DNA from 2 places in the Paractinoplanes rhizophilus genome. Region 2 is predicted to be linked to the other one. Evidence: riboswitches for the same ligand, from Rfam matches in the RefSeq annotation. Region 2 holds a riboswitch; the other holds the start of a gene.
What was found. Region 2 has a riboswitch for ZMP and ZTP ahead of ACFQS1_RS19275 (bifunctional 5,10-methylenetetrahydrofolate dehydrogenase/5,10-methenyltetrahydrofolate cyclohydrolase). Riboswitches for the same ligand answer to the same signal wherever they lie in the genome.
Positions count from the first base shown of each region.

Region 1: another riboswitch for ZMP and ZTP. It lies ahead of ACFQS1_RS09355 (glycine hydroxymethyltransferase); the one in region 2 lies ahead of ACFQS1_RS19275 (bifunctional 5,10-methylenetetrahydrofolate dehydrogenase/5,10-methenyltetrahydrofolate cyclohydrolase).

Region 1 covers NZ_JBHTBJ010000005.1:46,388-61,426, forward strand. Annotated here, with positions in the region: gene ACFQS1_RS09310 (bifunctional aldolase/short-chain dehydrogenase) at 1-55, opposite strand, end outside; gene ACFQS1_RS09315 (LacI family DNA-binding transcriptional regulator) at 124-1,146, opposite strand; gene rhaI (L-rhamnose isomerase) at 1,344-2,510, shown strand; gene ACFQS1_RS09325 (metallophosphoesterase family protein) at 2,576-3,076, opposite strand; gene ACFQS1_RS09330 (galactose-binding domain-containing protein) at 3,472-5,688, shown strand; gene ACFQS1_RS09335 (sugar ABC transporter substrate-binding protein) at 5,850-6,899, shown strand; gene ACFQS1_RS09340 (ABC transporter permease) at 6,903-7,919, shown strand; gene ACFQS1_RS09345 (ATP-binding cassette domain-containing protein) at 7,916-8,686, shown strand; gene ACFQS1_RS09350 (hypothetical protein) at 8,723-8,962, opposite strand; gene ACFQS1_RS09355 (glycine hydroxymethyltransferase) at 9,042-10,466, opposite strand; ZMP/ZTP riboswitch at 10,486-10,577, opposite strand; gene ACFQS1_RS09360 (cation:proton antiporter) at 10,631-12,211, shown strand; gene ACFQS1_RS09365 (helix-turn-helix transcriptional regulator) at 12,314-13,135, shown strand; gene ACFQS1_RS09370 (SDR family NAD(P)-dependent oxidoreductase) at 13,169-13,894, shown strand; gene ACFQS1_RS09375 (STAS domain-containing protein) at 14,150-14,461, opposite strand; gene ACFQS1_RS09380 (ATP-binding protein) at 14,490-14,900, opposite strand.
Region 2 covers NZ_JBHTBJ010000013.1:78,196-93,234, reverse strand. Annotated here, with positions in the region: gene ACFQS1_RS19300 (APC family permease) at 1-927, shown strand, start outside; gene ACFQS1_RS19295 (class I SAM-dependent RNA methyltransferase) at 965-2,245, shown strand; gene ACFQS1_RS19290 (hypothetical protein) at 2,390-3,064, opposite strand; gene ACFQS1_RS19285 (ATP-binding cassette domain-containing protein) at 3,061-4,128, opposite strand; gene ACFQS1_RS19280 (PadR family transcriptional regulator) at 4,125-4,460, opposite strand; gene ACFQS1_RS19275 (bifunctional 5,10-methylenetetrahydrofolate dehydrogenase/5,10-methenyltetrahydrofolate cyclohydrolase) at 4,496-5,353, opposite strand; ZMP/ZTP riboswitch at 5,369-5,449, opposite strand; gene dxs (1-deoxy-D-xylulose-5-phosphate synthase) at 5,581-7,527, shown strand; gene ACFQS1_RS19265 (outer membrane protein assembly factor BamB family protein) at 7,596-8,891, shown strand; gene ACFQS1_RS19260 (PQQ-binding-like beta-propeller repeat protein) at 8,897-10,258, shown strand; gene ACFQS1_RS19255 (outer membrane protein assembly factor BamB family protein) at 10,291-11,610, shown strand; gene ACFQS1_RS19250 (response regulator transcription factor) at 11,682-12,356, shown strand; gene ACFQS1_RS19245 (sensor histidine kinase) at 12,353-13,588, shown strand; gene ACFQS1_RS19240 (DUF2637 domain-containing protein) at 13,593-14,345, opposite strand; gene ltrA (group II intron reverse transcriptase/maturase) at 14,958-15,039, shown strand, end outside.

The DNA.
Region 1 (15,039 bases), on a different contig from region 2:
CGGCGCCGAGCCGGTTGCTGCGCTCCAGAAGCTCACGCACTGCGGGGTTGGTCATCGTGGGCCCATCACTCCATGAAACGTTTCAGACGCTTCCAGGCAGATTACGGGCCGCTCCCGCCCAGGTCAAGAGCGCCGGGTCGAGGCCCGGGCCACCAGCTCGGGCGTGAAGAACAGCTGCTGGTGCTCGTGCAACGGGTTGGTCGCCTCGTCCAGCACCAGCTGCGCGGCCGCGCGACCAAGCTCCTGCCGTGGCTGGCGCACCGACGTCAGCGGCACGGCCGCGGCCGCGGCGAACTCGATGTCGTCGAAGCCCACGATCGCCAGGTCGTCGGGAACCCGCAGCCCGGCGCCGGTGCCCTGCTGGAGCAGGCCGAGGGCGAGCAGGTCGTTGGCACAGAACGCCGCGGTCGGCCGCCGCCGGGCCGGCAGCCCGGCCAGCCGCTCGCCCGCCGACCGTCCTTCCGCGACGGTCATCGCCTCGGTCGGCAGGTGGACCAGGTCGTCGGCGGGCAGGCCGAGTTCCTCCCACACCTCGCGGGCGCCCTGCCGGCGCTCGCGCACCTGGCCGAGCGATTCCGGCCCGCCGATCACCGCCACCCGGGTGTGCCCCTGCTCGACCAGATGCTCGATGGCGATCCGGCCGCCGTGCACGTCGTCGACGGCGACGGAGCAGCAACTCTCGTCGACGCGCCGGCGGTCGACGATCACCAGCGGCACGCCCCGCCGGGCCAGGTCGTCGAGGTGCGGCGCGTCCGGGTTGACCGGGGTGATCAGGATGCCCTGGACCCGCTGCTGGAGGAGCCGGTCGAGGTGCGCCTCCTCGCGCTCGCGGCGGCTGTTGCTGTTGCAGATGAACAGCGACAGGTCGGCGTCCTCGGCGGCGAGCTCGATGCCCTGGGCGACGTCGTGGAAGAACGGGTTGGTGCCGTCGAGCATCACGTACGCCAGGGTGCGGCTCGTACCGGCGCGCAGCTGCCGGGCCGACTCGTTGCGCACGAAGCCGAGGTCGGCCATGGCCCGCTCGACCCGCTCGCGGGTGCGGGCGCTGACCACCTCGGGCCGATTCATCACATTGGAGACGGTGCCGAGCGAGACGCCGGCGGCCGCGGCCACGTCCTTCACGGACGGCGTCCTGCCGTTCAGCACGAAAATCCTCCCTTGAAACGTTGAAGCAGCATCTTACGGTACCGCCGACCAGCGCAACGCCGGTGTTTAGCGAACGTTGCCGTCCCGTGCTTGACAGGTGTGATCGGCGCCACCTACCGTTGTGAAACATTTCAAGTGCGGCCGACGACCTGGCGGCGTCCCAGGCGGGCGAAGAACCAGAAGAGGCGTGATCCGTGATGGCTGACCTGGCCGCAGTCAAGCGCGCGCTCACCGCGCAGCGCATCGAGACCCCGTCCTGGGCGTACGCGAACTCCGGCACCCGGTTCAAGGTGTTCGCCCAGCCGGGGGTGCCGCGGAACCCCGAGGAGAAGATCGCCGACGCCGCGGCCGTGCACCGTTTCACCGGCGTCGCCCCCACGGTCGCGCTGCACATCCCGTGGGACAAGGTGGCCGATTACGCCGCCCTCGCCCGCTACGCCGCCGACCAGGGCGTCGCCATCGGCGCGATCAACACCAACGTCTTCCAGGACGACGACTACAAGCTCGGCTCGGTCACCAACCCGGATCCCGGCATCCGCCGCAAGGCCACCGATCACCTGCTCGAGGCGATCGACATCATGGACCGGACCGGTTCGCGGGACCTCAAGCTCTGGTTCTCCGACGGCATCAACTACCCCGGCCAGGACGACCTGCGGACCCGCCAGGACCGCCTGGCCGCCGCCCTGCGCGAGACCTACGACCGGCTCGGCGAGGATCAGCGCATGCTGCTCGAATACAAGCTCTTCGAGCCGGCCTTCTACGCTACCGACGTGCCCGACTGGGGCACGTCGTACGCGCACTGCGTCGAGCTCGGCGAGCGCGCCACGGTCTGCATCGACACCGGCCACCACGCCCCCGGCACCAACATCGAGTTCATCGTCGCGTTCCTGCTGCGCGCCGGAAAGCTCGGCGCCTTCGACTTCAACAGCCGCTTCTACGCCGACGACGACCTCATGGTCGGTGCCGCCGACCCGTTCCAGCTGTTCCGCATCATGTACGAGATCGTCCGCGCCGACGCCCTGGACCCGGCCTGCGGCATCGCGTTCATGCTCGACCAGTGCCACAACATCGAGCGCAAGATTCCGGCCATCATCCGCTCGGTGCTGAACGTCCAGGAGGCGACCGCCAAGGCCCTGCTGGTCGACCGCGACGCGCTGACCGCCGCCCAGAACGCCGGCGACGTCCTGGAGGCCAACGCCGTCCTCATGGACGCCTACAACACCGACGTTCGCCCACTGCTGGCCGAGGTCCGGGCCGACGCCGGCCTCGATCCCGACCCCGTCGCCGCCTACAAGCGAAGCGGCTACGACGAGAAGATCATCGCCGAGCGGGCGGGCGGCACGCAGGCCGGCTGGGGCGCCTGAGGGATCATCGGCGCCGGGGAGCATCAGCGCGGGACCATCAGCGCCGGACCATCAGCGCCGGACCATCAGCGCGGGGGCAGCTGGTGCAGGCGCACCCCGGTCAGCTCGCCGGCGGCGACGGTCGCGGTCATGAAGGTCGCGAAGGGCTGTCGCCGCCGGTCGGTGGGCGAACCCGGGTTGAGCAGCCGCAGACCGCCGGCCGCGGTGGTGTCCCACGGGATGTGCGAGTGGCCGAAGACCAGCAGGTCCACGCCGGGGAAGCGGGCCGCGCAGCGTTCCTCGCGACGCTGGGCCGGGCCGGTCTCGTGCACGACCGCCATCCGCAGCCCGGCCACGTCGGCGTACGCGATCTCGGGCAGCCGGGCCCGCAGCGCGGGTCCGTCGTTGTTGCCGTAGCAGGCGATCAGCCGGGCGGCCCGGGCCAGCAGCGCGTCCAGCGCGGCCACATCCACCCAGTCGCCGGCGTGCACCACGACGTCGGCCTCGCCGATCGCCGCCCAGAGTGCCGCCGGCAGGTCCTTCGCCCGCTTGGGCAGATGGGTGTCGCTGGTCAGGACGAGCCGCATAGCCGACACCCTAGCGAAATCCGGGAAGCGCTCTCTTGCCCATCCGAGGGCAAATGTCCGCGATGGAGCTTTTTCCGATCAGCGCCGGAACCGGTTCCGGGATCTTCGTTATCGGTGTCGGCCGGTGGCCTCGCCGCGTATGAACGGGAAGTTACGGCGATCCATTGAGCTGCGCTGATGCCCGAACGGGCAAACCGCCATGGCGACCGCTTGTGACATCCGCAAGACCACGGCTGTTATCGATCGGTTCCGGAACCTCGGCCACCTCTGGACACGATTGCGCGCCCCTCCTTAGCGTCGACGGCGGGGGAGCGCTCTCCCCGTACATGTGGAGAGATCGGCCTCCCCGAGGGTGCAAGCAGTCCCCCTTGCAGTTCCCCGCCCAAGGAGAAGCAATGACCATCCCCGTCAGCTCCGCACCTCCGCGGAGACGCTCCCCCTGGCGTCTCGGCGCGATCGGCGGCCTCGTGGCCGCCGTCGTCGCCGGGTACGCCGCCTTCACCACCGCCGGCGCCAGCGCCGCGGAAACCCTGCTCTCGCAGGGCAAACCGGCCACCGCGTCGTCGACCGAGGTGGCCGGCGCGTACCTCGCCTCCGAGGCGGTCGACGGCAACCTCGGCACCCGCTGGTCGTCCACGTTCTCCGACCCGCAGTGGCTGCAGGTCGACCTCGGCAGCTCGCAGACGATCACCCGGGTCGAGCTGAACTGGGAGACCGCCGCGGCCAAGGCGTTCCAGATCCAGGTCTCGGACAACGCCAGCACCTGGACCTCGATCTATTCGACGACGACGAGCACCGGCGGCAACCAGTCGCTGACGGTCAACGGCACCGGCCGGTACGTGCGGATGTACGGCACCCAGCGCACCACCGGCTACGGCTACTCGCTCTGGGAGTTCAAGGTTTACGGCGGCGGCACGACGACACCTCCGACCACCACGCCGCCCACGACCGGGCCGACCGTACCGCCGGGCGGCTCGCTGGGCGCCAACGTGATCGTCTTCGACCCGGGCATGTCGAGCGCGTCGATCCAGAGCCAGGCCGACACGATCTTCCGGCAGCAGGAGTCCAATCAGTTCGGCAACCAGCGGTACGTGCTGGCGTTCAAGCCGGGCACCTACAACGGGCTGAACATCCAGGTCGGCTTCTACACCTCGGTGATCGGTCTCGGCCAGAACCCGCAGGACGTCCGGATCAACGGCGACGTCACCGTCGACGCGGGCTGGTTCCAGGGCAACGCCACGCAGAACTTCTGGCGCTCGATCGAGAACCTGTCGCTCTACCCGGTCTCCGGGGACGATCGCTGGGCCGTCTCGCAGGCCGCGCCGTTCCGCCGGATCGACGTCCACGGCGGCGTCAACCTCGCGCCGAACGGCTACGGCTGGGCCTCGGGCGGGTACATCGCCGACTCGCGGATCAGCGGCACCGAGGGTCAGTACTCGCAGCAGCAGTGGTTCACCCGGAACAGCCAGATCGGCTCGAACTCCAACGCGGTCTGGAACCAGATGTTCGTGGGCGTGCAGGGCGCGCCGCCGGCCAGCTACCCGACCCCGCCGTACACGGTGATCGGCAGCGCGCCGGTGATCCGGGAGAAGCCCTACCTGTACCAGACCGGCGGCCAGTACGCGGTGTTCGTCCCGAGCCTGCGGACGAACGCGAGCGGCCCGACGTGGACCAATGGCAACACGGCCGGGTCCAGCCTGCCGCTGTCGCAGTTCTATGTGGCCAAACCGGGTGACTCGGCCGCGACGATCAACCAGGCGCTGGCCCAGGGGCTCAACCTGATCTTCCAGCCGGGCATCTACCACGTAAACCAGACGATCAACGTGACCCGGGCGAACACCGTCGTCCTGGGGCTCGGCTACGCGACCATCATCCCGGACAACGGCGTCACCCCGATGCAGGTGGCCGACGTGGACGGCGTCAAGATCGCCGGCCTGCTCTTCGACGCGGGCACCACCAACTCGGCGAACCTGCTGGTCATCGGGCCGAACGGCAGCAACGCCGGCCACTCCGGCAACCCGACGACCGTGCAGGACGTCTTCTTCCGGATCGGCGGCTCGATCGCCGGCAAGGCCACCAACAGCCTGCTGGTCAACAGCAACAACACGATCATCGACCACATCTGGGCGTGGCGGGCCGACCACGGCAACGGCGGCACGTACGGCTGGACCGTCAACACCGCGGACAGCGGCCTGATCGTGAACGGGCAGAACGTCACCGCGTACGGCCTGTTCGTCGAGCACTACCAGAAGACCGAGGTGCTCTGGAACGGCAACGGCGGGCGGACCTACTTCCTGCAGAACGAGCAGCCGTACGACCCGCCGTCCAACGCCGCCTGGCGCAGTGACGGCACCGGGTACCCGGCGTACAAGGTGGCCGACAGCGTGACCAGCCACGAGGCGTGGGGCATGGGCAGCTACGCCTACTTCAGCGCGAACCCGGCGGTGCATTCGGCCAACGGGTTCCAGGCGCCGGCCAACGGCGGGGTGAGGCTGCACAACATCTTCACCATCTCGCTCGCCTCCGGCACGATCGACCACGTCGTCAACAACATCGGCGCCGCCGCCACGGCCGACCAGGTCGTGCCGCGTACGGTGACGAACTTCCCGTAAATCGCCGACGCACCGCCGCCGCGCGGGATCGGGGTCTCCGGATCCGGATCTCGCGCGGCGTGCTTTTGCCCGGCACCCATCGTTGACAGGGGAATCTCCGCGGGCGTGTACTGCCTGAGATCGGTGTCTCTCTATTCGACCTGAATCGGTTTGGAGGAGACATGCGGGATCCCACCACGTCCAGAGCCGGAAAGCTGGTGGCCGCCGGCTCCGTGCTGGCACTGGCCCTGACGACGGCCGCCGCGTGCAACCGAGGATCCGGCGAGGATGTCGTCGGGCTGATCACCAAGACCGACACCAACCCGTTCTTCGTGCAGATGAAGAAGGGCGCCCAGGACGAGGCCGAGGCCGAGGGCGTCGAGCTGCAGACCTTCGCCGGCAAGCAGGACGGCGACAACGAAGCCCAGGTGCAGGCGATCGAGAACCTGATGTCGTACGGCGCCAAGGGCTTCCTGATCACCCCGAACGACTCGAAGGCGATCGTGCCCTCCATCGACAAGGCGCACGAGCAGGACATGCTGGTGATCGCCCTGGACACGCCGGTCGACCCGCCGGACGCCGCGGACGCCACCTTCGCCACCGACAACTACCAGGCCGGCAAGCTGATCGGGCAATGGGCGAAGGCCAAGTTCGCCACGGACGGCAAGCAAGCCAAGATCGCCATGCTCGACCTCAACGCCAACGGGGTCTCCGTCGACGTCAAGCGCGACCAGGGCTTCCTCGACGGGTTCGGCATCCCGGTCGGCGACCCCAACCGGATAGGTGACGAGAACGACCCGAGGATCGCCGGGCACGACGTCACCGACGGCGCCGAGGACGGCGGGCGGACGGCGATGGAGAACCTGCTCCAGAAGGACCCGTCGATCAACCTGGTCTACACGATCAACGAGCCCGCCGCGGCCGGCGCGTACCAGGCGCTGAAGAACGCCGGTAGGGACCGGGACGTCGTGATCGTCTCGATCGACGGCGGCTGCCCGGGCGTGGACAACGTGTCCGAGGGCGTCATCGGGGCCACCTCGATGCAGTTCCCGCTCAAGATGGCGCAGCTGGGCGTCGACGCCATCGCCGCGTACGCCAAGAACGGCACCAAACCGCAGGCGACGCCCGGCAAGGACTTCTACGACACCGGCGTCCAACTGATCACCGACGACCCGCAGGCCGGCGTGGCGGCGAAGGACTCCACGTGGGGCAAGCAGAACTGCTGGGGGTGAGGCATGGCAACCGCTACCGCTTCCGACTTCGAGGTGCGCCGGCACGACTCGTTCGGCCTGCGCGTCCAGCATCTCCTGCACGGCAACCCGGTCCTCGGGCCGCTGGCCGTGCTGATCGTCGCCATCATCGCGTTCTCGATCGTCAACGGCCGCTTCCTGACCGCGACCAACCTGTCCCTGGTCCTGCAGCAGGTCACCGTCATCGCCACGCTCGCCCTCGGGCAGACGCTGATCATCCTGACCGCCGGCATCGACCTATCGGCCGGCGCCATCGCGGTCTTCTCCTCGGTCCTGATGGCGCAGTTCTGCACCAGGGCCGGCCTGCCCGGGATCATCGCGCTGATCCTCGGCCTGGCCTGCGGGACCGCGATGGGCGCGATCAACGGCGCGCTGGTCACCCGGATCAAGCTGCCGCCGTTCATCGTCACGCTCGGCACGCTGACCATCTTCTTCTCGCTGAACTCGGTGGTCAGCAACAGCGAAACCGTCCGCGGCTCGGACATGCCCGGCCTGATGACCTGGACCGGCAACTCGATCCCGATCGGGAACTTCCGGCTCACGTACGGGTCGATCATCATGTTGCTGCTGTTCGCGTACTTCTTCTATGTGCTCTCCCGCACGGCCTGGGGCAAGCACGTGTACGCGACGGGCGACGACGTCGAGGCCGCGCGGCTGGCCGGCATCCAGACCGGGCGGGTGCTGTTCTCGGTCTACACCGTCGCCGGCCTGCTCTACGCGGTCGGCGGCTGGATCCTCATCGGACGGCTCGCCTCGGCCAGTCCCAACGTCGGCGTCGAGTACAACCTCGACTCGATCACCGCGGTCGTGCTCGGCGGCACCAGCCTCTTCGGCGGCCGGGGCAGCGTGATCGGCACCCTGATCGGCGCGCTCATCGTCGGCGTCTTCCGCAACGGCCTGCAGCTGGCCGGCGTCGAGGTCGTCTGGCAGGGCTTCGCCATCGGCCTGCTGGTGCTCATCGCCGTCTCGCTCGACCAGTGGATCAGGAAGGTGAAGACGTGACCTCTCCAGTCCTCGAAGCCCGCGGCTTGGTGAAGCGCTACGGCCGCGTGGTAGCGATCGACGGCAGCGACCTCGAGCTCTACCCCGGCGAGATCCTCGCGGTGATCGGCGACAACGGCGCCGGCAAGTCCAGCCTGATCAAGGCGCTGTCCGGCGCCCTGATCCCGGACCAGGGCTCGATCTTGCTGGACGGGAAGCAGGTCCATTTCCGTACGCCGATGGACGCCCGCGCCGCCGGCATCGAGACCGTCTATCAGACCCTCGCCGTCGCGCCCGGCCTCGACATCGCCGACAACCTCTTCCTCGGCCGCGAGCAGCGCAAGCACGGCGTGCTCGGATCGGTCTTCCGCATGCTCGACCGCAGCCACATGCGCGCGGAGGCGGGCCGGCACATGAGCGAGCTCGGCGTCGCCACCCTGCAGAACATCGGCCAGACCGTCGAGTCGCTCTCCGGCGGCCAGCGGCAGGCGGTCGCGGTGGCCCGCTCGGCCGCGTTCGGCAGCAAGGTGGTGATCCTCGACGAGCCGACCGCGGCGCTCGGCGTCAAGGAGGGCAACCGCGTCCTGCAGCTGATCCGCGACGTCCGCGACCGCGGCCTGCCGGTGATCCTGATCAGCCACAACATGCCGCACGTCTTCGAGGTGGCCGACCGCATCCACATCCAGCGCCTCGGCCGCCGGGTCGCGGTGATCACCCCGAAGTCGCATTCGATGTCGGACGCGGTGGCGATCATGACGGGCGCGGCCCCGCCACCGGAAACAGCGTGAGCGACGGCCGGCCCCGGGCTCGGGGCCGGCCGTACGTCACTTCTTCCGCTTCTTGTCCTTCTTGCCCTTCTTGCCGCCCGGACCGCCGCCGAGCAGCTCGTCGAGCATCATTTGGTCGCGTTCGGCCGCGCGGTCCCGCGCGGTCGTCGGCTCGGGCACCAGCATCTTGAACATGATCGCGGCGACCACGAACAGCCATGCCCACCACGGAATGCCCGACTCCGGACCGAACACATTGCTGGTCACGGCATAGGCGTTGTCCATGATCTGATCCATGACCGCTCCTGTTCGCTACCGGGTCGGCCCCAAGAATCGGATGCCACCCGGCCGCGCCTTAGCGATCCGCGCGGTGAATTCAGCCCAGGTCGACCTCGGGGTAGAGCGGGAACGGCGCCAGCAGCTCGGTCGCCTGCTTGCTCACCCGGTCGGCCAGGGCCGGGTCCAGGACGTACTTGGCCTTGGAGCCCTCGGCGGACGAGGTGTTCGCGAGAACCGTGTGGATCAGCTCGGCGATCTGGTCCATCTCGGCGACGCCCAGGCCCCGGGACGTGAGGGCGGGCGTGCCGATCCGGATGCCGGAGGTGTACCAGGCGCCGTTCGGGTCCTGCGGGATGGCGTTGCGGTTGGTGACCACGCCGCTGGTCAGCAGGGCCTGCTCGGCCTGGCGACCGGTGAGGCCGAACGGATGCACGTCGAGCAGGACCAGGTGGTTGTCGGTGCCGCCGCTGACCAGCCGGACACCGCGCTTCAGCAGGCCCTCGGCCAGCGCCTGGCTGTTGGTGACGATCTGCTGGGCGTAGGTCGCGAACTCGGGGCGGCGGGCCTCGGCGAAGGCGATCGCCTTGGCCGCCATGACGTGGCTGAGCGGGCCGCCGAGGACCATCGGACAGCCCCGGTCGACCTGATCGGCCAGCTCGGGCTGGGCCAGCACGGCGCCGCCGCGCGGGCCGCGCAGGCTCTTGTGGGTGGTGGTGGTGACGATGTGGGCGTGCTCGACCGGGTTGTGATCGCCGGTGAAGACCTTGCCCGCCACCAGGCCGGCGAAGTGCGCCATGTCGACCATGAAGGTGGCGCCGACCTCGTCGGCGATCTCCCGCATGGTCGCGAAGTTCACCTTGCGGGGGTACGCCGAATAGCCACCCACGATGATCAGCGGCTTGAACTCGCGGGCGGTCTCGCGCAGCGCCTGGTAGTCGATCTGTCCGGTGGCCGGGTCGACGCCGTAGCTGCGCTGGTCGAACATCTTGCCGGAGATGTTCGGGCGGAAGCCGTGGGTGAGGTGGCCGCCGGCGTCGAGCGACATGCCCAGCATGCGCTGGTTGCCGAACGCCGCGCGCAGCTCGGCCCACTCGGCGTCGGTGAGCTCGTTGACCTGGCGCTTCTCGAACTTCTTGAGGAACGGAACCTCGACCCGGTCGGCGAGGATCGCCCAGTACGCGACCAGGTTCGCGTCGATGCCCGAGTGCGGCTGCACGTACGCGTACGGCGCGTCGAACAGCGCCTTCGCGTGCTCGACGGCGATCGCCTCGACGGTGTCGACGTTCTGGCAGCCGGCGTAGAAGCGTCGGCCGATCGTGCCCTCCGCGTACTTGTCGGAGAGCCAGTTGCCCATCGCCAGCAGCACCGCCGGGGAGGCGTAATTCTCGCTGGCGATCAGCTTGAGGGACTCGCGCTGGTCGTGCAGCTCCTTGGCGATCGCGTCGGCGATGCGCGGCTCGACGGAGCGGACGACCTCGAGCGCGGCGCGGAAGGCGCTGGATTCGGCGTTCAACTCAGGCATGGGACCTCCCTATCACGGCGGAAGAGGCCCAGGCGCACGGCAAGACGTCGTGACGACGGGGCCGCTCCCCGATGGTTGGCCCATCCGAACGCGCCAGTCACGGCCCGTCGGGAAGCATACCGGGCTTCCACCGTCATGGGGCCGTCCGAACTAGCCTGATCTTCGTGGACGGCGTGCAACTCCTGCTGATCATCGGTGCCGGCATCGCGATCTCGGCGATCGCCCGGAAACGCAACCTGGAACCGGGCCTGATCATCGTGGTGCTGGCGGCGGCCGCCTCGTTCATCCCCGGGGTGCCGCGGCTCGAACTGGAGAGCGAGTTCATCCTCGCGGTGGTGGTGCCGCCGCTGCTCTATTCGGCGACCCGCGGGGCGTCGTTCTCGGCGTTCGGCGCCAACCTGGGCCCGGTCATCACGCTCGGCGTGGTGCTCGTGCTGCTGACCACCGGCCTGCTCGGCACGGTCGCCTCCTGGCTGCTGCCGTCGATGGGCGCCGCCGCGTTCGTGCTCGGCGCCGTGCTCGCGCCGCCCGACACGATCACCACGGTGTCGCACGGCGATGAGATCGGGCTGCCGAAGCGGGTCACCTCGATCCTGACCGGCGAGAGCCTGGTCAACGACGCGACCGCGCTGACCCTGTTCGCCATCGCGGTCGGCGCGGTCAACGGCGAGCACGAGACCTGGGGCCACGGCGCGCTGGAGCTGCTGCGCAACGCGTTCGTCGGGATCGGGATCGGCGCCCTGTTCGCGGTGGCGACGCTGTATCTGCGCAAACGGCTCGGCAACGCCACGCTGGAAACCACGCTGGTGCTGTTGCTGCCGTTCACCGCGTTCCTGGTCGCCGAGGAGGTGGAGGCGTCGGGCATCCTCGCGGTCGTGGCGGCGGCGTTCATCGTGAGCACGAACCTGACGCTCGATCCCAAGCATCAGTACCCGGGGGCCTACCGCACGCGGTTGCAGGAGGAGAACTTCTGGCCGGTCGTCGACTTTCTGCTGGAGACGTTCGTCTTCGCGTACATCGGCTTCCAGCTCCGGTTCGTGCTGGTCGACCTGGCCGACTCGGCGGAGCCGGGCCTGGCCCGCACACTGGTCGCGGCCGGGGTGCTGCTCGTGGTGGCGATCCTGTTCCGGCTGCTCGCGGTGTACGTCCTGTTCGGCCGCTACACGATCAAGGACCGCCTGATGCGGCGCCGGATCGAGCACGACGAGCGGTACCGCGCCCGGCTCGAGGAGATCCGCAAGCGCCGCCGGCATCGCGGCGGTGAGCCGCTCGGCCCGCCCACCCGGAAGGAGACGCTGCTGGTCGGCTGGATCGGCATGCGCGGCATCCTGACCCTGGCCGCGGCCGGCTCGATCCCCGAGAAGGTGCCGGGCCGCACAGCGATCCTGGCGATCGCGCTGTTCGTCACGCTGGGGACGCTGCTGATCCAGGGCACCACGATCGGCTGGCTGACCCGGCGGCTCCGGTTCGACCTGACCGCCGAGCGCGCCGCGGACGAGCAGATGCGTGCGCGGGGCCGGCGGATCGCGGCCCAGGCCGCCGCCGGGCCGAGCGCCGATCTGGACGCGGCGTTCGAGGCGCAGCGGCTCGCGCTGGGCGCCGCGGTGCGAAATCGCGAGCTGGCCGAGGAGGTCGCGCGGTCGATGATCGAGGACGTCGACCTGCGCCAGGCGGCGGTGCACACCGCGCCGCAGGCCATGCTGCGGCGCCGCCCGTGGCCGGGCCGGCCCGATCCGCCGGAGTGATCCCCCGTCAGCCGGGGACAACTTGTCCCCGGTTGAATCCGGCCTTCCTCAAGTTTCCGGTTCGAGCCACTCTTGAGTCGTTCGACACGGGAGGCTGATCAGATGGACCGGGCGCAACTGGCCGACTTTCTCCGCACCCGCCGCGAGGCGCTCCAGCCGGAGGACGTGGGGCTGCCGCGCGGGCAGCGCCGCCGCACCGGCGGGCTGCGCCGCGAGGAGGTCGCCGCGCTGGCCGGCATGTCCGCCGACTACTACGGCCGCATCGAGCAGCAGCGCGGCCCGGTCCCGTCCGAGCAGATGCTCGCCGCGCTGGCCCGCGCCCTGCACCTCTCGCTCGACGAACGCGATCACCTGTTCCGCCTGGGCGGGCACCCCGCGCCGCAGCGGATGCTGCGCGAGGATCACATCGGGCCGGGCATGATGCGGATCTTCGACCGGCTCGCCGACACCCCGGCCATGGTGATCTCGCGCTTCGGCGAGACGCTGGCGCAGACCGCTCCGGCGGCGGCGCTGGTCGGCGTCGAGACCGAGTTCACCGGCCTCGACCGCTACATGGTCTACCGCTGGTTCACCGACCCGGACGCTCGGCGGATCTACCCGTTCGAGGACCACCCGACCCACGCCCGGGTCTTCACCTCCCAGCTGCGCGAGGTGTACGCGGCGGCGCCCGGCGGCCGGGCCGCGGAGATCGTCGACGCCCTGCTCGCGATCAGCCCCGAGTTCGCCGAGGTGTGGGCCACGCACGAGGTCGGCGTCACCCATCTCGACCGCAAGCGCTTCGTCCACCCCTCGCTCGGCGAGCTCGAGCTGTACTGCCAGACCCTGCTCGATCCCGGCCAGTCGCAGGTGCTGCTGGTCTTCACCGCCGTACCCGGGTCGCCGAGCCACGAGAAGCTCCAGCTCCTCGCGGCCGTCGGCCACTAGAAACGCCCCTTTTCGACACAGGAAGGCACCACCATGCCCAAAATCGCCCTGATCACCGGCGGCAACCGCGGACTCGGCCGGGCCACCGCCGAGGCCCTCATCGCGGACGGCGTCGAGGTCATCTACACCTACCGGGACGACCCGGGCGAGAAGATCGACGCGGTCGCCCTCAAGCTGACCGTCGGCGATCTCGGCTCGTACCCGGCTTTCGTCGAGGAGCTGCGCGCGGTGCTGCGCGACCGGTTCGGCCGGGAGACCTTCGACTTCCTCGTCAACAACGCCGGCGTCGGCGTCGGCGGCAAGATCGCCGACTTCCCGGTCGAGGCGTTCGACGAGCTGGTCAACGTGCACTTCCGCGGCATGTTCTTCCTGACCCAGGCCCTGCTGCCGGTCATCGCCGACGGCGGCCGGATCCTCAACGTGTCGACCGGCCTGGCCCGCTTCACCGGCGAGGGCATCTACGCCGTGTACGGCTCGGTCAAGAGCGCCGTGGAGACGTTCACCCGCTACCTCGCGAAGGAGCTGGGCCCCCGCGGCATCAGCGTCAACGTGGTGGCCCCGGGCGCCACGGCCACCGACTTCGGCGGCGGCCTGCTGCGCGACAACGACCAGATCCGCGCCCACGTCAGCAGCCAGATCGCCTTCGGCCGGCTCGGCGAGCCGGACGACATCGCCGGCGTCATGGTCGCCATGCTCGCCGACAACACCAAGTGGATCACCGGCCAGCGCATCGAGGCGTCGGGCGGCATGCTGCTCTGACACGCGGTTCCGTAACTCAGATTGCTTGCATGTTACGAATCGCATCGATAAGACTGACTGTGTTGGGCGCACCACCGCCGCCGATCCCCCGCCGGATCACCTTGGTTGTTCCCCGGACCGATCCCGGCGCGGCGGCGGAGGTGCGTTCCCACTAGCAGGACGCCGGCGAGCAGCGCCGACGCGAGGAGCAGGGCGACGGGTACGTCCGTCCGGTTGGTCACCCTCGCCTCGCTCCCACGTGCCGGCCGGACCTGGCTACGCGCCGAACAACTCCAGCACGCCGGACACCTTGAGCACGCGGGCGACCAGACCGTTCGCGTTGACGACGCGGTAGCCGGCGGGCTTGGCGCGGGCCTCGTTGTAGCCGTCGATCAGCGCGCCCAGGGCCTCGGAGTCGATGAAGGTCACGGCGTCGAGGTCGATCACGACGTCGCCGTCGGCCAGCGCCGCGAGGATGGCCGCGCGCAGCTCGTCGCGGGCGGAGATGTCCAGCTCACCGCCGAGGTGCAGGAGTGTTGTGGAGCCGTCGGCCGCCCGCCTTCGGCCGATCTTGTACGAGTCCGCCACGGGGACTTTCTACCAGCAGTCGCCGCGATCAGCTCGCGAAGCTGGCCCAGACGTGTTTGGTGGCATCGGTGGCGTACCACCCGACGTCGGCCGCGAACGACCTGGTGAGCTGCAGGCCGAGGCCACCGGCCCCGAGCGGGCGGTCCTCGGCGACCCGCGGCTCGGCGTCGCGGTCGTGGTCGGCGACGTCGATGATCAGGCGGTCGCCCTGGCGGAGCAGCCGCACGACGGTCGGCGGCAGGCCGTGCCGCAGCGCGTTGGTGGCGAGCTCGTTGGCCACCACCGTCATCCGGTCGGTGACGTCGCCGGTCTCGGCCGACCCGGCCAGCGCGTCGCGCAGCTCGGCCCGCAGGCCGCGCAGCTCGCCGTAGGTGGCCAGCGTCCACCGGCATATCTCCGCGGCCAACGGGTACGGAACCGAGGCCGGCAGCGAAGTCATGGCCTCCATCCTGCCCGGATCGGGCGATTTGGAGGATGGGCCGATACGGTGATGGCGATCTGTTGATCGATCCGTATTACTTGTCATCACGCAAAGTCACTCATACTTTCGGCTAGTCTTTTCTCGTCCTCTCAGTTAA
Region 2 (15,039 bases):
TTCTCCAACGGCATCATCTTCCTGGCCGGGGCGGCGATCGTGCTGGTCATCGCGTTCCAGGCGGAGACCACCCGGCTCATCCAGCTCTACATCGTGGGCGTGTTCGTCTCGTTCACGCTGTCCCAGGGCGGCATGATCCGGCACTGGAACCGGCTGCTGCGCACCCAGCGCGATCCCGCGCGCCGCAGCCGGATGAAGCGCTCCCGCGCGATCAACGCGTTCGGCATGGGCCTGACCGGCGCCGTGCTGATCGTCGTGCTGATCACGAAGTTCCTGCTCGGCGCGTGGATCGCGATCGCCGCGATGGTGGTCATCTACGTGACCATGCTCGGCATCCGCAAGCACTACACGCGGGTCGCCCAGGAGCTGCAGCCGACCGACGAGCGCCCGGTGCTGCCCAGCCGCAACCACGCGGTCGTGCTGGTCAGCAAGGTGCACATGCCGACGCTGCGGGCGGTCGCCTACGCCCAGGCGACCCGCCCCGACACGCTCACCGCGGTCACCGTCAACGTCGACGACAAGGACACCCGCACCATCCAGCAGGAGTGGGAGCGCCGCCAGATCCCGGTGCCGCTCACGGTGGTCGACTCGCCCTACCGCGAGATCACCCGCCCGATCATCGACTTCGTCAAGGGCATCCGCCGCGGCTCGCCGCGCGACGTGGTCACCGTCTTCGTGCCCGAGTATGTGGTCGGCCGCTGGTGGGAGAACCTGCTGCACAACCAGAGCGCGTTGCGCATCAAGGGCCGGCTGCTGTTCGAGCCCGGCGTGATGGTGACCAGCGTGCCGTGGCAGCTGCGGTCCAGCCAGGACCGTGACCTGGAGCGTTTCGACCGCGGCCTGAGCCGTGCCCCGCAGCGTGGCCCGCGGGCCCGCACCGAACCGCCACCCGACCCGGCCGAGCCGGCCGAGGACGCACACACATGACCGATCCCAGTGTTGATCTCGTCGAGGGCGCACATACATGACCGATCCCAGTCTTGATCTCGTCGAGGGCGACCGCGTGGAAGTCGAGGTCGGCGCGCCCGCCCACGGCGGGCATTGTGTGGCGCGTCTGGACGGTCGCGTGCTGTTCGTGCGCCATGCCCTGCCCGGCGAGCGCGTCACCGCCGAGATCACCGAGCGCCACCGCGGCTACCTGCGCGCCGACGCCGTCGAGATCCACACGCCGTCGCCGGCCCGGGTCCGGCCCCCGTGCCCCTACGCTCATCCCGGTGGTTGCGGTGGGTGCGACCTGCAGCACGTGGCCGGCGACGCGCAGCTGCGGTGGAAGGGCCAGGTGGTCGAGGAACAGCTCCGGCGCTTGGCCGGGCTTTCCTTATCCGTACGGGTCGAGGAGCTCCCGACCGCAACAGCGGGGGACCGCCTGCTCGGGTGGCGCAGCCGGGTCCGCTACGCCGTCGACGCCGCCGGTCGCCCCGGCCTGTTGCAGCACCGCTCGCACCAGGTCGTACCGATCGACCGCTGCTTGATCGCGCACCCGGCCATCCAGGAGCTCGACCTGCTGCGGCGCGAGTGGCCCGACGCCGACGCGCTGGAGGCCGTCGCCTCGACCGGCGGCGACGTGGTGGCTCTGGCCCGGGCGGCCGGAAGCGGGCCGCTGCCGGCCGAGGATCCCACCGAGCCCGGCATCGCGGCCGGTGGGCGCGTTCGGCTCGCCGGCCCGGACGAGGTCGACGAGGTGGCGGCGGGACGGCGCTGGCGTGTGCCCCCGGAGGGCTTCTGGCAGATCCACCCGGCCGCCGCCGACACGCTCGCCGCGGCGGTCGTCGATCTCCTGCGGCCCGCCGCGGGCGAGGTCACCTGGGATCTCTACGGCGGCGCCGGGCTGTTCGCGGCGGCCGTCGCCGATCGCACGGGGGCCCGCACCACGCTGGTCGAGTCGTCGCCGATCGGCTGCGCCGCGGCCCGCGCCAACCTGGCCGATCTCGCCATGGTCGAGATCGTCGAGGCCCGGGTCGAGACGGCCCTGCACCGGCGCCGCGTCATTGGCCCGGTCGACTTGGTCGTGCTCGACCCGCCGCGCTCGGGTGCCGGAGCGCGGGTGGTGCGAGGCATCGCGGCGGCCCGGCCCCGGGCGGTCGCCTATGTCGCCTGCGACCCTGCCGCCCTGGCCCGGGACATCGGCACGTTTCTTTCGCTCGGCTGGCGGCTGACCACATTGCGCTCCTTCGATTGCTTTCCGATGACGCAGCACATCGAGTGTGTCGCGCTTCTCGAGCCCGCGCATCGGACCGTGGTCTGACATTCCCGGGTCCGATGTGCATACCTGGGTCCGATGTGGCCGGGCCCGTTCTCCGGCATCGTTGACCGCGAACGACAGGCGGTGCATCGTCCTCCGCGGACGACAGGCGGTGCACCGTTGTCCGCGGACGACAGGAGGTGAGGTCTAAGGCTCCAGGTAGCGAGGCAGGCGCAGGCGCCAGGCGAACAGCGCGTAGGTGCCGCCCGCACAGATCAGCCAGGTGATGGCGGCGTGCAGGAGGGCCCGCCACAGGTAGCCTGAGTCGGCGCCGTCGACGACGTAGGTGCCCAGCTCGCGGGCCGACCAGAAGGGCATCAGGCGGGCCGCCAGGCCGGCCGGGTCGGCCAGCATCTGCACCGCGCAGATGCTCAGCAGGGCCAGCGCTCCTTCCAGCTCGCGGGGGAGGACCGCGGCGACGAGGCTGCCCAGCGGGGCGGCGATGGCGGCCGTCAGCGCCATCATCAGGCCGGCCGCCAGCGGACGGTCGAGGCGCTGGTCGGCTTCGGCCAGTGCCCAGTATCCGGCGGCCAGGGCCACGCCGCCGCTGGTGAGGGCGAGCAGCCGGCCGCCGATGACGTCGAGGACGGAGGCGCCGGTCAGGCGCAGGCGGGGGTCGATGCCGCGGGCGGCGTTGACCACGAAGAGGGTGAGCGTGGAGACCGCCCAGCCGATGCCGAGGGTCAGCATGCGGATCGACTGACCTTCCAGATCGCGGCGCACCAGATAAAACCACAGGGGAAGGCTGACGACGAGAGCCAGCGCCACGCGCCGGCGGCCGACCTCGCGCGCGGAGAGGGCCGCCACCACGAGCGCGGTCATTGGGCGGCTCCCAAGTCGTGGACGTGGTTGACGTGCTGCAGGTCGTGCAGCAGGTGGGTGACCACCACGACCGCCTTGCCGGCGTCGCGCCAGGCCAGGACCTGCTTCCAGAAGTCGAGGTAGGTGCCCTGGTCGAAGCCCTGGTAGGGCTCGTCCAGCAGGAGCAGGTCGGGGGCGTGCAGCTCGCCGAGGACCAGGTTGAGCTTCTGCCGGGTGCCGCCGGAGAGGTGCTGGGCGAGCTGGCCGGGCTCGGGGCGCCAGGCCAGGCGGGCGGCCAGATGTTCGCCGGTCGAGCCGGCCCGGCGGGCGGCGAGGCCGGCCGCGGCGCCGAAGAGCCGGAAGTGCTCGCCGGCGGTGAGCCAGCCGGCGGTGCCGCCGTCCTGCGGGACAAAGCCGACCCGGCGGGTGCGGTGGACCGTGCCCGTGGTGGGGCGGGTCAGGCCGGCGCAGATGCGCAGCAGGGTGGACTTGCCGCAGCCGTTGGCGCCGACGATCGCGGTCACCTCGCCCGCCCGGACGGTCAGGTCGACGCCGGAGAAGACGGTGCGGCGGCGGTAGCGCTTGCCCACGCCGGTCAGCCGCAGCCGGACGGCGCCCGGCTGGATGGCGCCGGGCCGAACCGCGCCGGGCTGGATGGCGCCCGGCTGGATGGCGCCCGGCTGGATGGCGCCCGGCTGGGTGGCGCCCGGCTGGGTGGCGCGAGGCGGGACGGCGGCGGGCGGGGCGGCGGTGTTGAGCTCGGTCAGCAGGTGCCGGGCGTAGAGATGGGCCGGGCCGAAGAGGGCGTCCGGCGCGGTGGCGGACTCGGCGGCCTGCTGGGCGGTCTCCTCGGCGAGCCGGCGCGCGCGGGCTGGCTGCAGGCCGAGCCGCAGCAGCTCGTCCTCGAAGCGGCCGGTCCAGCCGCCTCGGCCGCCGGTCCGGTCGCCTCGGCCGCCGGTCCGGTCGCCTCGGCCGCCGGTCCAGCCGTCTCCGCCGCCGGTCCAGCCGTCTCGGTCGCCGGTCGGGTCGCCGCGGCCGTCTCGGTCGCCGGCCGGGTCGGGCAGGCCAGGCGGTGTGCCGCTCATCGTGCGGCTCCGGCGGTCACCAGCAGGTCGATGCCGTCGCGGAAGCGCTGCCACTCGGCGACCTGGGCGTCGAGGGCGGCCCGCCCGGCCTCGGTGACCGCGTAGTACTTGCGGCGCGGGCCGGACTCGGACGGCTGCCAGCGGGGCTCGGCCAGGCCCTGCTGCTCCAGGCGCAGCAGGGCCGGGTACAGCGTGCCGCCGGGCACGTCGGCGACGCCGGCCGCGGTCAGGCGCTGGGCCAGGCCGTAGCCGTAGTCGGGGCGTTCTCGCAGCATCGCGAGCAGGCACAGGTCGAGGAAGCCATGCAGCCATGGCCGTGGCGCGGTCACCATGGCTAGGTAGGCTACCTGCTAACCAGAGAGCCTGACTAGCTGGCGCGCTCGGCGGCCTGGATCGCGTTGCGGAAGAGCATGGCGACCGTGGTCGGGCCGACGCCGCCGACCCGGGGCGTGATCGCGCCGGCCACCTCGGCGCAGGACTCGTCCACGTCGGGGAGCAGGCGGCGGCCCTCGTAGCGGACACCCGCGCCGATGACGACCGCGCCCGGCCGTACGTGCTCGGGCTGGATGATGCCGGGGACGCCGGCCGCGGCCACCAGGATGTCGGCCCGCTGGGTGTAGCGCGGCCAGTCCTTCACCCCGGTGTGCACCACCGTCACCGCGGCGTTGGCGGTCGGGCGCTTCTGGGCCAGCAGCATGGCCAGCGGGCGGCCCAGGGTGGCGCCGCGGCCCAGGATGACCACCTCGCGGCCGGAGACCGGGATCTCGTGGTGGGCCAGCAGCGTCTCGATGCCGGCCGGCGTGCAGGGAAGCGGGCCGGGCAGGCCCAGCGCCAGGCGGCCCATGTTGAGCGGGTGCATGCCGTCGACGTCCTTGTCGGGGTCGAGGGTCTGCAGGGCCGCGTCGTAGTCCAGGTGGCCGGGGATCGGGTACTGGATGAGCACGCCGTGCACGGCCCGGTCGGCGTTGAACTCGTCGATCACCCGCAGCAGGTCCGGCTGGGTGGCGTCGGCCGGCAGGTGCCGGTGCGGCGAGGCGAAGCCCAGCTCGGCGGCCTGGCGCTGCTTGATGCGGATGTAGCCGGCGCTGGCGTCGTCGTCGCCGACCAGGATGGTGGCGAGGCTCGGGACGACGCCGCGCTCGCGGAGCTTGGCGGCACGGACGGTCACGTCGGCCAGGACGGCCTCGGCGACGGGAGCGCCGGGCAGGAGACGGGCGGAAGGCATACGGGCTCCTCGAGGCACGGGAACCCAGGCGGTCGATTCCCGTGGCCGGCTCCCCGATGGTCACCCATCCCCGTGCCGCCAGTCGCGCAGAGGCCTCCCAGGATGCCATATCGCCACGCTTGTGAGGGAAGTCACCGATCTCGGTGATGTGCAGGTTGTGTGTAGGACCAGGCTCTGTATGTTCGCGCGGCGTGCGCCCCTGCCCTGCGCCGATAGACTTCGCATCCATGAGCGAAGCCCACCCCGCCTCGACCGGCCTGCTGGCGTCCATCACCTGTCCGGGTGACCTCAAGCGCCTCACCCCCGAGCAGCTGACCCTGCTGGCCGCCGAGATCCGCGACTTCCTGGTGGCCAAGGTGTCCCGCACCGGCGGCCACCTGGGACCCAACCTGGGCGTCGTGGAGACCACCCTGGCCCTGCACCGGGTCTTCGAGTCCCCGCGGGACAGCCTGCTTTTCGACACCGGCCACCAGGCGTACGTTCACAAGATCGTCACCGGCCGGCAGGACGGCTTCGACCTGCTCCGCCAGCGCGGCGGGCTCTCCGGCTACCCGAGCCGGGCCGAGAGCGAGCACGACTACATCGAGAACTCGCACGCCTCCACCGCCCTGTCCTACGCCGACGGCCTGTCCAAGGCGTACACGCTGCGCGGCGAGGAGCGGCACGTGGTGGCCGTGGTCGGCGACGGCGCGCTCACCGGCGGCATGTGCTGGGAGGCGCTCAACAACATCGCCGCGGCGGAAAACCGGCTGGTCATCGTCGTCAACGACAACGGCCGGTCGTACGCGCCGACCATCGGCGGCCTCGCCGACCACCTCTCCACGCTTCGCCTCAACCCGGGCTACGAGCGGGTGCTCGACCTGGTGAAGGACGCGCTCGGCTCGACCCCGGTGGTGGGCAAGCCGGTCTACGAGGTGCTGCACGCGGTCAAGAAGGGCATCAAGGACGCGGTCAGCCCGCAGCCGATGTTCGAGGACCTCGGCATCAAGTACATCGGCCCGGTCGACGGCCACGACGTCGTCGCCATGGAGTCGGCGCTGCGCCGGGCCAAGGGCTTCAACGCGCCGGTCATCGTGCACGCGGTGACCCGCAAGGGCTACGGCTACCGCCCGGCCGAGCTCGACGAGGCCGACCGCCTGCACGGCCCGGGCAGCGCCTTCGACGTCGAGACCGGCAAGCTGCTGGCCAAGCCGTCGGTGAAGTGGACGCATGTCTTCGCCGAGGAGCTCGTGCACATCGCCGACGAGCGCCCCGACATCGTGGGCATCACGGCGGCGATGGCCGAGCCGACCGGGATCGCCGCGCTCGCCCGCAAATACCCCGAGCGGACGTACGACGTGGGCATCGCCGAGCAGCACGCGGCGACCAGCGCGGCCGGCCTGGCCATGGGCGGCCTGCACCCGGTGGTCGCGGTCTACGCGACGTTCCTGAACCGGGCGTTCGACCAGGTGCTGCTCGACGTGGCGATGCACCGGCTGCCGGTGACCTTCGTGCTCGACCGGGCCGGCATCACCGGGCCGGACGGCCCGAGCCACTACGGCATCTGGGACATGAGCGTCTTCGGCGTGGTGCCGGGCCTGCGGATCGCGGCGCCGCGGGACGCGGCCACGCTGCGCGAGGAGCTGCGGGAGGCGGTCGCGGTCGACGACGGGCCCACGATCGTACGATTCCCGACCGGTTCCGTGGCGCCGGCGACTCCCGCCGTGCGCCGCTTCGGCCAGGTCGACGTGCTGCGCGAGGACGACCGCAAGGACGTGCTGCTGGTGCCGGTGGGCTCGTTCGCCGGGCTGGGTCTCGAGGTCGCCGACCGGCTGGCCGAGCAGGGCTACGGCGTGACGGTGGTCGACCCGCGCTGGGTGCGCCCGGTGCCGATCGAGCTGATCGGCCTGGCCGGCCAGCACCGCATGGTGGTCACCCTGGAGGACGGCGTGCGGGCCGGCGGCGTCGGCGACGCGGTGGCGAGCGCGCTGCGCGACGCGGCGGTCGACGTGCCGCTGCGCGACTTCGGCGTGCCCACCGGCTTCCACCCGCACGGCAGCCGCGCCGAGATCCTCGCCGCGCTCGGCCTGACGGCGCAGGACATCGCCCGCGACGTCACCGAGTGGGTCTCCCGCCTGGAGGACGCGGCCGAGCCGCACAGCGCCCTGGGGGGACCCGCACGGGAGAAAGCCTAAACGCCCCATAGGCGGCTGAACGGGACCGTTGCCCGGCGGTTCCGTTACCCAGTCGTTATTTTTGGGCGATGAGTGACGTGGTAGTCATCGATCTTGGTCTCGAGCGTGGGGAGCCATCCACGTACGATCGCCCGGGCCGGCCGACCACCCCGATCTGGTTTCCCGCCGCGGTGCTGGCGGCGCTCGTACTGCTGCTGACCGCGGGCTCGGTGGCGCCCGCGAAGTCGCCGCTCTCCACCGTCTTCCGGCTGCAGGTCGGCCCGGCCGACACGTACGCGATGACCGACGACGGCCAGTTGCTCGCGCAGACCTTCGGGCTGCTCACCTCGTACAACCTCAGCGACGGGCGGCTGCGGTGGCAGGCCGGGCAATCGACGCCCGCCTACCGGCTGCGGCTCTCCGACGACATCGTGCTGATGCGGCCGTGGACGACCGGCAACACCGAGCCGGGCACCACCGCCGTCTCCACGTTCACCGGCGGCACCATGTGGGAGCGCCCGGGCAACGTCGTCAACATTGCCGGCTCGTCGGCGCTGCTCGCGGTCTCGTCGGTGCGCGGCCTCAGCGGCGCCGGCCGCCGGGTGCAGGGCCCGATCGACGCGGTCGACCCGGCCACCGGGCGCACCCGGTGGACCGTGCGGGTGCCGTCGACCGCGGTGCTGCTCGGCGTGCCCGGCGCCGGCGACGACGAGTCCCGGATGCTGCTCGTGCACGACGACCGGACGCTCGCGATCCACGACCTGAGCACCGGCAAGGTCCTGGTCAGTCGCAAGGTGCCGGCCGCCGGCTACAACCCGTCCAACCCGGTGGTGGCCGGTGGGCGGATCCTGCTGCGGCACCCCGGCATCGTCGGCGGCGAGATCTCCGCCTTCGACCCGGTCACGCTCAAGCAGGTCTGGACCGAGCCCGCCGAGGACTCGTACCGGATCCAGCCGTGCGGCATCAACGCCTGCCTCAGCGGCTCGGACGGCGTACGCGCGATCGACCCGTTCACCGGTGACACCCTGTGGCGGCAGCCCACCTGGCACAGCGTCACCCAGTACGGGCAGATGTTCGTCGCGTTCGGCGACCCGGACGAGACCTCGCCGCTCGGCGTGATCGACCCGCGGACCGGCGCCCTGCAGGTCAGGCTGCGCGGCTGGCGCCCGGTCAGCGGCGCCGGCGCGGACGGCGGGCTGCTGCTCACCCGGGCCGCCGACGGGGGAAGTCGTACCATGGTCGCCGTCGCCCGGCCGGGCGACACCAGTCCGCGCGTGCTCGACGCGCTGCCGCGGGGCACCGGCGAGTGCCAGGCGGCCCCCACCCGGCTGGTCTGCCGGACGATGTACGGCGAGCTGGTCGTCTGGGCGTACCGGGAGGGGTAGGAGCGTTGGCGCTGATCGAGCTGGACCTGACCACCCAGCCCGACCCGGCGCCCGGCTCGCTGCCACCCGCCCACCGGTACCGGATCCCCGGCCTACTCCTCGCAGCCGTGCTGCTGCTGGCGCTCGGCGGCGCCTCGACCGGCGCGCCCACCCTCTGGCGGCACCTCGGCGCGGTGCCGCCGCCGGTCGGCGCCGAGACCCAGCACCGGCTGATCGGCGACCGCGTCTACACGGTGGCCTCGACCGGCGGCGAGCTGATCACCACGGCCTGGCGGCTCGACTCGCCGCCGCGCCGGCTGTGGACTGCGCGCTTCCCGGCCCGGCTGACCGGCCCCGACGAGGTCACCTACCGCGGCGTGGAGGTCCGGCAGTCCGGCGACGTGGTGCTGCTCTCGGACGGGCCGGCCACCACCGTGGTCGACGCGGCCACCGGCGCGGTCCGCTGGCGCTCCCCGGTCGGCGTCATCCCGCTGGCCGGCGGCCGGATCGGCATCACGCAGACCCCGCTGTTCCGCCCCGGCACCGTCTACGACCAGGCCTCGGGCGAGCCCGGCCTGCTCTACTTCTCGGCCTCCGGTGAGCCGCATGTCGAGCCGCCGGTGCGCACCGAGATCCGCGGCGTCGACCTGCGCACCGGCCGGACGCTCTGGACCGGCGCGGCCGGCGGCTCGATCAACGTCTTCGCCGCGCCCGGCGACGCCGCGGCCGCGCTCGTGCTCGCCTCCGACCGGCTGGAGCGGATCGACGGCGACACCGGCGCGATCGCCCGGGCGCTCCGAATGCCCAAGATCGGCGACAGCGGGCCGGCCGGCGGCTCGCTCGCCGACGGCCTGTTGCTGGTCCGCTACGGCGACTACGCGTTCGACGGGCACGAGGTCGCCTACGACCCCGGCACGCTCGCCAAGCGGTGGCAGCGGTCGGTGCCCGAGGTGCTGCTCGACCCGCCCGACTGCGACGGCCTGCTGTGCGCCGGGCCCCGCTCGGCGCTCGACGTGCTCGACCCGGCCACCGGCCGGGCCGCCTGGCGGGCGCCGGCCGGGGTCGACCTCGGCGAGCACGACGGGTACGTGCTGGAGAAGAACCCGGACACCGGCGCGCCGCTGCGCCTGGCCGACCGGGACACCGGCACGACCCGCATCGACCTGGCCGGCTGGGACGGCGCCCTGACCGGCCACCCCGACCGGCCGCTGGTGCTGCGCCGCAGCCTAGACGGCGGAAAGAGCGCGTTCGGCGTCGTGCTCGCCGGCCGGGACAGGGTGCAGTTGCTCGGCGAGAGCGCCGGCCCGGTCAGCGGCTGCACCTCCGACCGGCATTACGTGATGTGCCGCGGGAACGAGGGCCTCGAGGTCTGGGCGTACACCCCCTGACCCTGCACAATGGGTGCACCGTGAGTCACGTCATGATCGATCTCGATGAGGTGCCGGAGCACCTCGCCTCGACGGCCGCCCGGCCGCCGGTGCCGTACCGCGCGTTGCTCGGCGCGCTCTCGGTCGTGATGCTCGCTCTGCTCGCCGGCGCGACCCACCCGGCGCCGCAGCAGCAGCCCACGGTGATCCCGGCCCGCCTCGGCGACACCTTCCGCCTCGACGGCGACTTCATGTACGTGATCGGCACCGGCGGGGTGGACAGCTTCGACGAGGTGCGCGACCGGGTCATCACCACGTACCGGCTGCCGGCGGTGCGGATGGTCAGCCGCACCACCGTCCCGATTCCCGGCACGGTGGTCGACGTCGATCAGGCCAGCGACACCGTCATCGTGGGCTACCAGCTCAACGCCAGCGGCAGCCAGGCGACCGTGGCCTACCCGGCCGGCGGTGGCCCGATGCGGTGGACGCGGAGCGCACGCTTCGTCGCCGCCTCCGAGGCCGACGGGATCGCCCTGCTCAGCGCCGACAACGGCGACATCGCGATCGACCTCGCCACCGGGCAGGAGCGCTGGCGGGTCGATCGCCCGGCCGCGGGGTTCCTCGCCGAGAGCGGCGCCCGCGCCGACGGCGGCTATCCCGACTGGCTGGTCGCGTTCTCCGATGCCCGCGTCCGGAGCTGGGACGCGCGCACCGGCCGCCCGATCGCCTCGGCCACCGTGCCGAGCAACCACCTCGACGGGATGATCTGGCCGGTCAGCTCGTTCCTGCTGATCAACGCGGGCGAGGGCGGCTTCGAGGGGTACCACCTGCCCGGCCTGCGGCCGCTCTGGCACACGCCGGTCGACCTCCGGCAGAGCTGGATGCAGACCGACTGCGGCTCGGTGATCTGCACGTTCCGCCAGCAGCGCGGGATGAGCGTGCTCGACCCGGCCGACGGTCACCTGCTCTGGGACTCCGACCGGTGGGTGTACGCGCGGCCGCTCGGGCCGTACCTGCTGGCCACCGCCGACGACGGCGGGCGGGCCGCGTTGTCCGTCCTCGACCCGGCCACCGGGCGGGTGCTGGGCGACTTCGGCGCCTGGCAGGGCCTCGGCGTGGCCGGCGACAGCGGCCTGATCTGGGGGCAGCGCGCGGCGCCCGGCAGTTATCAGGTCTTCTACGGTCTGCTCGACCCGGCCGATCGGTCGGTGCGGGTGCTGGGCCGCGCCGACCGCGTCTCGGGCGGCTGCGAGACCAGCGCCGTGCCGCCGCCGGCCCCCGGTTCGCCGGAGGGGGCGACGGGCCAGCGCACCGCGGGGGTCATGGTCTGCCGGCTGGTCGACGCCTCGGTCGCGGTCTGGCAGCTTCGGTAGCCTTCTCTTACGGCCTCTTCACATCGGCTCGGGGAGGCTGATGCCCTGCGGTGGCGATGGAGGCTGGACCGGTGCGCGTGCTGGTGGTGGAAGACGAGCGGAACCTGTGCGACGCGATCGCCCGCGGGCTGCGCCGCAAGGGCATGGCGGTCGACGTGGCGTACGACGGGCTCGAAGGCCACGAGATGGCCTACGTGACCCGCTACGACGTTGTGGTCCTCGACCGCGACCTGCCCGGCAAGCACGGCGACGAGATCTGCGCCGACCTGGTCGCCTCCGGCGCGCTGACCCGGGTGCTGATGCTCACCGCCAGCGGCACGGTCGCCGACCGGGTCGAGGGGCTGCAGCTCGGCGCCGACGACTACCTGGCCAAGCCGTTCGCGTTCGAGGAGCTGGTGGCCCGGGTGCAGGCGCTCGGCCGGCGGGCCACCCCCGCTGCCCCGCCGGTGCTGACCGTCGGCAACCTGATCCTCGACCAGACCCGCCGGGTGGTCACCCGCGGCGGCGTGCCGATCGAGCTCACCAACAAAGAGTTCGGCGTGCTCGAGGAGCTGTTGAAGGCCCGCGGCGGCGTGGTGTCCAGCGAGGAGCTGCTCGAACGCGTCTGGGATGCGAACACCGACCCGTTCACCACCACGGTGCGGGTCACCGTCATGACGTTGCGCAAGAAGGTCGGCGACCCGCCGCTGATCGAGACCGTGGTCGGCGCCGGATACCGCGTGCCCGAGCCGGTCGGCCTCTCATGACCGTCTACCTCGGGCGCAGCCGGCGAAAGCTGGAGCTCAGCCTCCGGCCCACGCTGCGGCTGCGGCTCACCCTGCTCAACGGGATCCTGCTGATCGGCGCCGGCGCGATCCTGGTGCTGCTCGCCTGGCTGCTGGTCGGCGACGCCATGCACCCGGTCGACGCCCTCCGGCCCGGTTCCACGGTCACGCTCGCCGACGGCAACACCCGCGACGCGATCGCCTGGCAGACCACGGTGGTCGACCGGGCCTCCCGCGAGGTGCTGGTCAAGGGACTGGTGGCGCTGGTCGCCATCGGCATCATCGGCATCGCCGGGGCGTACGCGGTGGCCGGGCGGGCGCTTCGGCCGCTGCACGCGGTCACCCAGACCGCCCAGCGTCTCGGCGAGGAGACCCTCGACCAGCGCATCCGGTACTCGGGCGCGGACGACGAGGTGGCCGAGCTGGCCCGCACCTTCGACGCCATGCTCGACCGGCTGGCCGGTGCGTTCGAATCGCAGAAGAGATTCGTGGCCAACGCGTCGCACGAGCTGCGCACCCCGCTCGCCGTGATGCGGACCGAGATCGACGTGACCCTCAGCGACGACGAGGCCGACGTGGCCGAGTACCGCCGGATGGCCAAGGTGGTGCGCAACGCCTCCGAGCGGGCCAACGGGCTGGTCGACGCGTTGCTGGTGCTGGCCCGGTCGGAGGCGCAGTCCGGCCGCCGGTTGGTGCGCAAGGTGCCGGCCGACCTGGCGACCAGCGTCTCCAACGCGCTGTCCGCGGTGAAGGCCGAGGCCGAGCGGCTCAAGCTGGACGTCACCACCGACCTGCAGCCGGCGCCGGTGGTGGGCGACCCGAGCCTGCTCGACCGGCTGGCCGGCAACCTGATCGAGAACGCGATCCGCTACAACCACCTGCTGGGCAAGCTGTGGCTGCGCACCGAGATGGCGAACGGCCAGGCCCGGCTGATCGTCGGCAACACCGGGTACGAGGTCGAGCCGGGCGACGTCCCCGGGCTGTTCGAGCCGTTCCGCCGGGGCGGGTGGGAGCGCACCGGGTCGCGTGGGTCCGGTTTGGGGCTGTCGATCGTCCGGGCGGTCTGCGACGCCCACGGCGGGACGGTGTCGGCGGTCGCCCAGCCGGGCGGCGGGCTCGAGGTGACGGTGGCACTGCCGACGGCGGACGCGACCCCGGTGGTGGCGGCGTCGGCGTCGGTCCCGCGCGGCAAGAACGTCGGCCTCGCGTCCTGAAGGGTCAGGCCGCCAGGGTGTGGTCGCCGGCCGCGGCCTCGCGGCGCACCGTGCGCCAGCGCGACGGGCTGATGCCGAGCTCGGCGGCGATCTCGGTCTCGGTCAGCGACGGGCGCTCGGCCTTGATGCGGTTGGCCAGGGCGACGGTCTCGGCGGGGGAGCGGCGCTCCTTCTTGGCGGACGTCCCCGGCTTCGCGGCGCCTCGGGTGGCGCTGGTGCCCGGGCCGGTGGCCGCCCGCGCGGTGGAACCGGCTTGGCTGGTGGCCGCACGGGAGGCGGCGGTGCCGCGCTGGGCGGGGACGGTGCGGCCCGAGGTGGCGGTGCCGCGCTGGGCGGGGACGGCGCGGCCCGAGGTGGCCGGCCGGCGGGTCGGGGCCGGGGTGAATGCGGGGGTCTCGCTGGTGCCGTGGGTGAGGGCGGCGGCGATCTGGGTGCGGGCCCGGGGGTCCATCGCGGCACGGCCGCGCTGGCCGACGGCGCCGATGGAGGGGGTGGGGATCAGACCGGGGATTGCCGGTTCGGGCGGGGCCTCGGACCGGCTCGGCATCGCGACGCCGGGGGCCGGCTGGGCCGCGGTGGCGGAGCTTGCCGCGGCGGTGGCCTCCTGGCTCTCCAGGGACGAGATGCGGCCGGCCAGCTCGACCAGGCAGATGCTGGCCACCACGATGAGGCCGTCGACCGAGAGGGGCAGCAGGTAGGGCGAGGCGCCGGTCTCGCCGTAGCGGGCGGCGACGCCGGCCATGTGCCAGTACGACACCGTGCGCCGCGAGGCGCCGCAAGATCGAGTGGAGGTGTGAGACCGCCACCGCCGTTCTGTCGCAGCAGGACGGTGAAGCTGAGGGCAGCCTGTCCCGGGAGGTGCCGGGAGCGGGTGGGAAGCAGCCCTGACAACGCCGGGACGGGCTGGCACTGCCAGACGGTTCGGGTCCGGCAAGCGAGACGGGAAGGTGTACGTGAGGAACCAGCGTGTAAAGCTTCTCAAGACTAGGCACCAGCTCAAATCTGGCGGATATGGGCTGGGTAGCGGCGTGCGTGTCCCTGGTTGGTCAGGCCGGGGACAACTTCCGGGTGGTCTGGTTTCGGCTGTCCGGGAGGCCATGGTGAAGGACTGCGGCGTAGCCGTGGCGATGCCGCAGGGGCAGAGCTGGGCACCTAACCCGACGATCGATCGTGTGGTGAACGCGGGAACCTGCCCGCAACCGCCCCAGCGCCCGACCGGCCAGGTCGGGGCGGGGCAGGCACATCGTCTGCCGAGGGTTGCGGATAGGGGCGGAGTCGCCGTAGTAGTCGGAGGCCGGGAAAGCCGGCCACAGGGCGAAGGGCGACAGCGAGTACGCAGCCGAGAGGCTGGAATGCCAGGAGGTCGCCGGTGAATATCGGCGCACCGCCGATCGTGTGGCCGGAAACCTACGGTCAGGCGGAACGGCGGGTACTGGAGATCCAGGCGAAGC